DNA from 3 places in the Pseudoalteromonas sp. SR41-4 genome. Region 3 is predicted to be linked to each of the others. Evidence: predicted binding sites of a transcription regulator. Region 3 holds the regulator's gene; each other region holds the start of a gene.

Region 1 (3,175 bases), on a different contig from region 3:
AAGCCCTGACATTTGTTAGATCAACTGCGGTTGACTTAATTATACTCGATATTGTAATGCCTGGCATTAATGGCTATGAGGTATTAATTCAGTTAAAAGAAAATTCAACTACGCACTCTATTCCAGTTATCTTTATTTCAGCTAATACAAGCCATGATGATGAAGCAAAAGGGTTTGAATTAGGCGCAATGGACTATATTGCTAAGCCATTTAGTCCCGCAATAGTACGTGCACGAGTGCGAAATCAATTATTGATTAAGCAAAAAAATGATTTGTTAGAAATGCTCGCCTCCATTGATGGGCTGACAGAAATACCCAATCGGCGTTATTTAGATGAAAGCTTATCGCGAGAATGGCGTCGCAGCCGTCGAGCTGGTACACCGTTATCGGTGCTATTAATAGATATAGACCATTTTAAGCGTTATAACGATTGTTACGGTCACCGTGCCGGGGATGACTGCCTTAAACGTGTTGCACATGCATTAGTTGCAGCGTGTGAGCGTGGCACTGACTTTGTTGCGCGCTACGGTGGAGAAGAATTTGCCGCAGTGTTACCCGATACCAACCAACACGAGGCATTAAAATTTGCTAATAAACTCAGAGATGCTGTTAATACGCTAGCTATCCCGCATAAAGCATCACTCAATGCCGCTCACATTACGATAAGTATTGGGGTTGCTACAACTGAGTTTGGTCAAGTTTATTCTGAGCATATATTACTTGAAGAAGCCGATTTAGGTTTATATCAAGCTAAAGATAGTGGCCGCGATAAAATTATCGCTCGAGTTATTGACGCAAGTTAGTAAAGTCAGTTACTACAGCAAATAAAGAGTGAATATGCTCCACTCTTTACTGCTTTAGTTTTGTGTCTAAATGGCGCTAAGTGAATTATAAATACTATCACCCACACCAATCAGTTTCTCGTTTTTAAAGACCAGTGGAGTACATTCATCTTTTGTCATTTTTCCGTCAGAGTGAATACTGTGGGTGGCATAAAATAGTACTTGGTATACATCACCGTCTTTTTTTAATAATTCTGTAAAGTCGGGAGTTTTTAATTTATTTAATACATTTTGATAGCTGGTATCTAAAGTGAGCCCTGAGATGCTTTCACGATTAAATTGATGATGTTCTTCCCAGCTTGAACTATTACCAGCCCAGTGTGTTTGTGCTTCACCATCGGATACTGCAATTACACAACCAGTAAGAAGAGGGGCTGCAAGCGCGGCAATTAAAAGTACTTTTTTCATTATTTTATCCTGGATACTAAATATTGATTTTAATTTATCTATTAGCTAGCAAAGAACTAGCCAATATTTTATGTTATTTAAAATCAATGAATTATATTTTTTTTGTAAGGTGGTGCATTATATTTAACCACCTTTTATAGCGTGACTAACTAAAAGTTAGTTGATTAGACCAGTCTATTTAAACTTTCACCTTGGCTAAATGCGCTAATATTTAAGCTGACTTGCTTTACTAAGCGAATGATTGACTCTTCACTGGCCCATGCAATATGTGGAGTCAGTATTAAATTATCACCACGATAAGCGGCCAATGGATTATCCTTCGCAGCTGGTTCTTTACTTAATACGTCAAATCCCGCTCCTGCAATTTGGTTATTGCTCAGTGCGTTGGCTAAATCAGCTTCATCAACGATACCACCGCGCGCGGTGTTAATTAAAATGGCATTGGGTTTCATCATAGCAAGTTCAGCAGCACCAATCAGATCACGACTTTCATCGGTTAAAGGGCAGTGTACACTAATAATATCAGCTGTTTTTATTGCTTGGTAAAATTCTGTTCGGCCCTCTCTAGTTACTTGGTTTTTACGCTCACTGATAATTACATTGGCACCAAAAGCACGTGCAACATCCGCAACAGCTTTACCAAGCGAACCATAACCGATAATTGCCAGAGTTTTACCTCCTATATCATTAAAACGGTAATCAAGGCGGCAGAACATCTCGCTTTGTTGCCATAACCCTTGTTGGCAATCAGCAATGTAGCGGTGAGTATTACCCAGTAAATTTGTGATCAGTGCAAAGGTATGTTGTACAACCGAAGGTGTTGAATACCCGGCCACATTGGTAACGGCAATGCCAAACTCTTTAGCGGCGACTAAATCAACATTGTTAGTGCCAGTTGCGGCTACACATATGAGCTTTAATTCAGGGAGTTTTGCCAGTGTTTCGCGATTAAGTACCACTTTATTGGTGATCAAGACATCAGCGCCTGCACTATGCGCTAATACTTGTGCTGGACTGGTTAGTGAATAACTAGTGAAGTTGCCAAGTTTTTGAAAAGGTTCAAGGGATGTGCCTGCAAGCGTAGCAGTATCGAGAAGAGTAATATTCATGAGCTTTCCTTATAATAAAAATTTATAAATGCTTGACCTTGGTGTGTACTCTAAGGTTTATACTCAGCATCAGTTGATAATATGTTAATTGGAGACGGTGATGAAAATAGGCGAATTTGCCAGTCAATTAGGTGTCTCTACAGATACCCTAAGGTACTATGAAAAGCATGCTTTGTTAACGCCTTCAGCGCGAACGCAAGCAGGTTATCGAGATTATAGCCAAACCGATCTTAAGCAAATGATGTTTATTTTGCGCGCTAAAAATGTTGGCTTTAGCTTGGCTGAGATCAAAGAACTATTACAAATTAAATTTAAAAAACATCAGCATTCTTGCCATGAAGTTAAAAACTTAACAATACAAAAGCGTGACTTAGTCGCAGAGCGTATTGCTGAATTAACACGTTTTCATCAATCATTATCTGTGTTAGCTGATAAGTGCTGCGGAGGCAAAGAGCCCGCAGATAACTGTTCGATATTAACCACTTTGGAGGACATTGATGGACTTAATCAATAATTTTTGGCAGTTATTTTTATTATCTGCACCTTGGTTAATGCTCGGTTTATTAATAGCTGGGTTATTAAATGTGTACTTACCGGCTGATTTCTTAAATAAACACTTGGGAAAAGAAGGTTTTTGGACGACTGTTAAAGCTGCTTTAATTGGCGCACCAATGCCATTATGTTCGTGCGGTGTAATACCTGCTGCAATTGGTTTAAGACGTGCAGGCGCTTCAAAAAGTGCTACCACTGCGTTTTTAGTATCGACGCCAGAAACAGGGGTTGATTCGGTGTCGGTATCGTATGTGTTACTAGGTC
Region 2 (3,175 bases), on a different contig from region 3:
GCAGGCTCAGGCGTGGGTAAGTCGGTATTACTGGGTATGATGACCCGAGGCTCAGAAGCTGATGTAATAGTTGTTGGTTTAGTGGGGGAGCGTGGCCGCGAAGTAAAAGAATTTATCGAAGAAATACTCGGTGTGGAAGGGCGTAAGCGTTCTGTCGTAGTTGCTGCTCCCGCCGATGCATCGCCATTAATGCGATTAAAAGGTTGTGAAAGTGCGGTAACTATCGCGGAGTACTTTCGCGATCAAGGCTTAAATGTTTTATTGCTACTGGATTCTGTAACGCGTTATGCCATGGCTCAGCGCGAAATAGCGCTTGCGGTTGGTGAACCACCGGCGACTAAAGGTTATCCGCCCTCAGTATTTGCAAAGCTACCCGCGCTGGTGGAACGTGCTGGTAATGGCGGCGAAGGGCAAGGCTCTATCACAGCGTTTTTTACTGTACTGAGTGAAGGGGATGATATGCAAGATCCGATTGCTGATGCGGCGCGAGCCATTTTAGACGGTCATATCGTGTTATCCAGAGAGCTCGCTGACAGTGGTCATTATCCTGCTATTGATATAGAAAAATCGATTTCACGGGTGATGCCACAAGTTGTCTCAGAAGCACACATGCAACAAGCGCGAGTGTTAAAACAAGTGTATTCAATGTTCCAGCAAAATAAAGATATGATTACTTTAGGTGCTTATCAAAAAGGCACCGACCAAATGCTTGATCAGGCCATTAATATGATGCCAAGAGTGAATGCATTTCTACAACAAGGCATGAAAGATGTGATTAGCTATGACGATGGCCTACAAGGGCTTGCGCAATTATTAGGACAAGCATAATGGCAACAAATAAGCTCAATCTATTGCTGAAAATAGAAAATGATAAAGAAGAAACTTTACGGATAAATTATTTACAAGCGCAGCAAAACTTGCAAGGCAATCAACAAAAATTGCAAGGCTTGAATAACTTTCGTTTGGAGTATACTCAGCAATTACATTTAAAAGGAAAGTCTGGTTTAAGTAGTGCAGGGTTTAGTCAATACCATGCTTTTATTGCCAAAATAGAAGAAGCTATTCGTCAACAAGCGAATACCGTCAGTACTGCTAAACAAGTTGTTTCACAACGACAAAGTTTATGGCTGAAACAGCAGATTAAGGCTAAAGCGGTTGCTAAATTAATAGAAAAACAGCAGCTTAAAGCGAATGTAATCGCACAAAAAAATGAACAAAAAATGCTTGATGAATTTTCTGCAAATCAATTTTATCAAAGACGTCGCGCTCTATAGTCATCGCCCAAAACAGCATTATTTATTTTTAAAATTAGCTTAGGCATATTATTTGCTTGTTTAACGTATGAAGTATTTATTCTGGCAAACTGCGGCGGCAAATTGCCACTTTTAATCTAGGTGAATTATGGCTATTAGTGATCTTTCAGTGTTTATCTCAACTGAGCAGGATGTTCAGTTAAATAAAAAAGACAGTGCCAAAGGCAGTGCGGCAACAGGTAAAGAAAGCACCGATAGTGATTTCTTTAGTGAGTTACAAAACGCTAATAATGCTGCAGAAACACCCATGAAAGTTAACTCATCTGGCGCTGTGTCAGCTGCAAGTGAAGCCGAAGTTGCTGCTGAAAAAGCGCAAAAAACGCCCACTGACAGCAGTGATGAGAAAACGATGTCAGGTGATGCTATGTCTGGTGATGCAATGCTTGCTCAGATCACGGCAGCCAACAATATGGACACTCGGGTAAATAATACGCCAACTGTTGCAAATGCCTCATTACTTTCAACGTTGGGTAAATACAGTGAAGAAAAAATAGATCCGAAGCTTATTAAAGTCACTGGACCACGTCCAATTGATGATGTTACGCCTATTATTGATACAGACACTCCTGCTACTGATGATCCTATTGCACAACTAGTCGATAAACAACTAAAACCAACGCTACTTACTGAAAAAACGGTGCTGGCAGAGGCGATTGATAAACAGCTTCAACTGAAGGGAAACACCCCTCCTGATGATGCTGTGACTCCTATTATTGATGATATTCAAGTGGCAAAAGAGATATCGCAAAATAAAGCGATGACAATGCAGCCAACAAACCAACAAGCTGCAGCTACCTTAAAGAGTGGGGAAGTTGGCAATGAAACAGCTCAAATAAATATTGCTGAAAATACAAGCAAAGGTAAGCCACAAAACAGTGAAGTATTAGCTAAAGGTTTGGACGTAACGCTTGCTCAACAAGTTAAACCACAAGAAAGTGAAGTATTAGTTAAAGATTCGGACACAAGGATTGCTCAGCAAGAAAAACCTCAACAGAGTGCAGCGTTAACTGCAGATGCGCACGCAACTGTAGCTAACGTTACTGCTAACGCCAAACAAGCAACCACAAGTGCTACTGCAGTAGCAATGGACGTTGCTTCAAAGGCAGAACCAGTAGTTAAAGGTGTGGAATCAACCACTACGATTGGCTCTCAAACTGATGTAGCTGAAAAAGCAGCTACACAGGCAAAGCATAGTAACAGTGCTGTATTAGAGCAAATCAGTAAGGTATTGCTTAACTCACCAACTACAGTACAAAAAAATGAACACCCATTGTTGGCGAGCTTAACACCAGAGCAGCAAAAACAGCTACAAAATCAAGTTGATGTCATTCGTCAGCAAGATCCATCACCGGCTAACGTAACTGACTTAAAAAAAATGCTGGCTGAATTTGTAGAGCTTAATAGTAAAGAAGTTGCAAAACCTACCACGGCAGTTGCGACAATGAACACGGCAGAGCTAACCCAACTAAGTAAAGATATTTCGCTGTTGAGTCCTGTGCAAAAGCAGGCATTGAGCCAGCAATTACAAAATTTTGTGAGCACTGAGCAGCCTAAGGGGGCTTTATTAACTCAGATCGATACGGCTATTGCAGAATTAGCTCAGCCAGAGAGTATTGAAAAAAAGACTGAGTCAAAAGCTCAATTGACGGTTCAGTCAATGACAGATAATTTAGTAAGCACTACAACAACCAATAGCAACACCGCTAAATCAGATACAAATAAAGTATCTGCGCCACAAGATGCACTTATAAAGGCCGCGAGCAAAGAGCAAGAAGTGAAACTGGCAGTGCAAGATAATGTTCTAAAAAGTGAGCAACTTGCTGAAAATATTAAAGCAGAGCAAAGCCCTGTGCGCGACAACA
Region 3 (3,175 bases):
TAGTGCGTTGAGGATTTCTTGTTGTGATAGCTGAGGGAGTTGTTCATGAGCCAATTGGCTTATAAATTCAATGATCCGTTTTTTGCTATTAAAAAGGACCGCAGCTTTACTGCAGTCCTGACAAATAAGTGAGCTTAATTTCATAGTGTTAGTGTCGAGCGTGCTTCTCTTTGTGTTTAATTACTTGACGATCAAGTTTATCGATTAGTCCGTCAATAGCTGCATACATGTCTTGGTGCTCAGTCGAGGCAAATAATTCAGCGCCACTGACATGTAATGTGGCCTCTGCTTTTTGGCTTAGTTTTTCTACATCAAGAATAACATGGACATTATTGATATGATCAAAATGCCTTTCAAGCTTGGCAAACTTATTGTTTACATAGTCTCTTAATGAATCAGTAATTTCTACGTGACGACCAGTTAAATTTAGTTGCATAAGCATTTTCCTCTTGTGATTTTACGCCTTAAATCAAACTTTTACGTTGATTTGACGGTGGAATAGCCAGCGACTCGCGGTATTTTGCAATAGTCCGTCTAGCTACTTTGATACCTTGCTCTGCCAATATATCTGCAATCTTACTATCACTCAATGGTTTCGCTGAGTTTTCTGCACTGATCAATTTTCTGATCAATGCTCGAATAGCTGTCGAAGAGCATTCGCCGCCGTTCTCAGTGCTTACATGACTTGAGAAAAAATACTTTAACTCAAAAATACCACGGGGGGTATGCATGTACTTTTGTGTCGTTACGCGAGAGATTGTTGATTCGTGCATCTCAACCATTTCAGCAACGTCGTTTAGTACCATAGGTCGCATTGCTTCAGGGCCATGCTCAAAGAATCCCTGCTGTTGTTTTACAATGCAGTTAGTTACTTTGAGTAACGTCTCGTTACGACTTTCTAGGCTTTTAATAAACCATTTAGCTTCTTGCAAATGCGAACGTATAAATTGGCTGTCAGTGCTTGATTTTACTGAGCGTGACATTGCCGCATATTGGCTGTTCACTCTAATTTTTGGCATGCTGTCTGGATTAAGTTCAACCACCCAGCGACCTTTAATTTTTTTCACCGAAACATCAGGTATAACATACTCTGACTCTTCGCGTACTATAGTATCCGCAGGCTTTGGGTTAAGGCTGTGGATCAATGTCATTACTTCTTTCAGCTCATCTTCTTTAAGCTTAGTCTTTTTCATCAAAGTGCGATAGTCACGACTAGCTAATAAATCGATATGATCAGTTAAAATCATTTTAGTCTCGCTAATCCAAGGAGTTGCAGGATCAAATTGATTTAATTGAATACATAAACATTCTTGTAGGCTGCGCGCAGCAATACCAACAGGGTCAAATAACTGAATGCGTTTTAACACTGCTTGCACTTCGTCTAGTTCGATTTCTTCTTCGTTATTACCTTGATTTAAGCTCTCTGCGATGTCTTCGCAGCTCAAGGTTAAAATACCTGAATCGTCAACAGCTTCAACAATCGCAATGGCAATAGCTTCATCGGTTGGACTAAAAGGTGTGAGCTGTAATTGCCACATCAGATATTCGTGCAGGGTTTCAGTTGAAGCACCTTGATAAATTGACTCATCTTCAGGCATTGGGCCGGATGACGTATTTGGCGCAGCACTCATGTATTCGTCCCAGGTGACGTCCATAGCCATTTCGTCACTTAAAGTCTCTTTGCTTAATGCTTCGCTACTTTCTTGTTCATATTCGCTGGGCTTGTCGTCTGCTGATGCACTAACAGTTAAGTCATCGTTGTCTTGTTTTTGTTCGTTTTTACCAGCCGTGTCGTCTGAATATTCATGCTCTTCTAGCTCTAACAATGGATTGCTGTCGAGTGCTTCTTGAATTTCTTGCTGGAGATCCAATGTACTGAGTTGCAATAAGCGAATTGCTTGTTGCAGCTGTGGTGTCATTGTAAGTTGCTGGCCCATGCGCAGCTGGAGTGATTGCCTCATGTATCTCTAACAATCCTTTTATTGTTATCATCGTTAAGTCTAGCAGATACTTAGCCGAGCGTGGCTTTATAGCCTAAATTGCTCGCCCAGGTAAACATCGCGGACTGTTTGGTCGGCAAGTACATGCTCAGGGGTACCTGATGCAATTAACTCCCCATGAGAAACTATGTAGGCTTTTTCACAAACATCAAGGGTTTCTCGTACATTGTGGTCGGTAATAAGTACGCCAATACCACGGTTTTTAAGGTGTTCAATAATCTTCTTTATATCTAACACTGAAATAGGATCAACGCCAGCAAAAGGCTCATCAAGTAAGATAAATTTTGGATTTGCGGCTAAAGCGCGTGCAATTTCAACTCGACGACGTTCACCACCAGATAATGCCATACCTTGGCTGTCGCGAATATGTTGAATGCTAAACTCATCAAGTAAGCTGTCTAGTGCTTCTTCTCTGGCTTGTTTATTCAGCTCTTTACGAGTTTCTAAAATAGCCATCAGGTTTTGATAAACAGTTAACTTACGAAAGATGGATGATTCTTGTGGTAAGTAGCCAATCCCTAACCGTGCGCGACTGTGCATTGGCAGTAAAGTGATGTCATTATCATCAATACTTATTTTACCTTTGTCGCTAGGTACTAAACCCACAATCATATAAAAAGTGGTGGTTTTACCTGCGCCATTAGGACCCAGTAAGCCAACAATGCTGCCTGCGCTAACTTCTAAACCCACGCTTTTTACAACTTGGCGACCTTTATAGCTTTTTGCTAAAAATTCAGCTTTTAATATACTCATGGCTGCCCTTTAGGTTTGTCTTTTTTACTGTCAACAGGTACCAAAATAGTGTGTACGCGATCGTTTGAGCTTGCGCCTTTTTCAGCACTGATCAGCTGTTGGTCCATATCATAGGTAATGCTTTTGGCATTAATTTTTTGACCTGCTTGAGTGACTTGTGCATTACCAATTAACGTTAAATAGCGCTTGGCGACATCGTAACGGACTTCATCAGCACTGGCGCTCATTATTGTGCCATCAGTTTGTTTTTCTTCAAAGTAAGCAGGGTTACCAGTTGCAACAAGCAATTGTTTGTTATTGCCTAAATCTTCGCGCTTATGGACTTCAAGTCGATCCGCTTTGATACGGCGGTTACCATGAATGATTTCAACATTTTTTTCAAAAATACCGATATTATCTTTCAGTTGGGCAAGCTGCTTTTC

What was found. Region 3 encodes sigma-54, which starts transcription at its own class of promoters, with help from an activator protein. Its sites were predicted from a motif close to GTTGGCACGNNNNTNGNNT; they were not measured.
Region 1: H5180_RS09255 (DUF3192 domain-containing protein) is a predicted target of sigma-54. The motif match lies at 1,297-1,315, and genes of this name have one in related genera.
Region 2: H5180_RS12025 (flagellar hook-length control protein FliK) is a predicted target of sigma-54. The motif match lies at 1,314-1,332, and genes of this name have one in related genera.

Annotation. Positions count from the first base shown of each region.
Region 1 is NZ_JACJEI010000009.1:8,775-11,949, forward strand. It holds gene H5180_RS09250 (diguanylate cyclase) at 1-803, shown strand, start outside; gene H5180_RS09255 (DUF3192 domain-containing protein) at 870-1,250, opposite strand; gene H5180_RS09260 (D-2-hydroxyacid dehydrogenase) at 1,415-2,359, opposite strand; gene zntR (Zn(2+)-responsive transcriptional regulator) at 2,460-2,873, shown strand; gene H5180_RS09270 (SO_0444 family Cu/Zn efflux transporter) at 2,857-3,175, shown strand, end outside.
Region 2 is NZ_JACJEI010000013.1:53,696-56,870, forward strand. It holds gene fliI (flagellar protein export ATPase FliI) at 1-828, shown strand, start outside; gene fliJ (flagellar export protein FliJ) at 828-1,274, shown strand; gene H5180_RS12025 (flagellar hook-length control protein FliK) at 1,402-3,175, shown strand, end outside.
Region 3 is NZ_JACJEI010000039.1:13,802-16,976, reverse strand. It holds gene ptsN (PTS IIA-like nitrogen regulatory protein PtsN) at 1-144, opposite strand, end outside; gene hpf (ribosome hibernation promoting factor) at 149-436, opposite strand; gene H5180_RS20995 (RNA polymerase factor sigma-54) at 465-1,961, opposite strand; gene lptB (LPS export ABC transporter ATP-binding protein) at 2,028-2,753, opposite strand; gene lptA (lipopolysaccharide transport periplasmic protein LptA) at 2,750-3,175, opposite strand, start outside.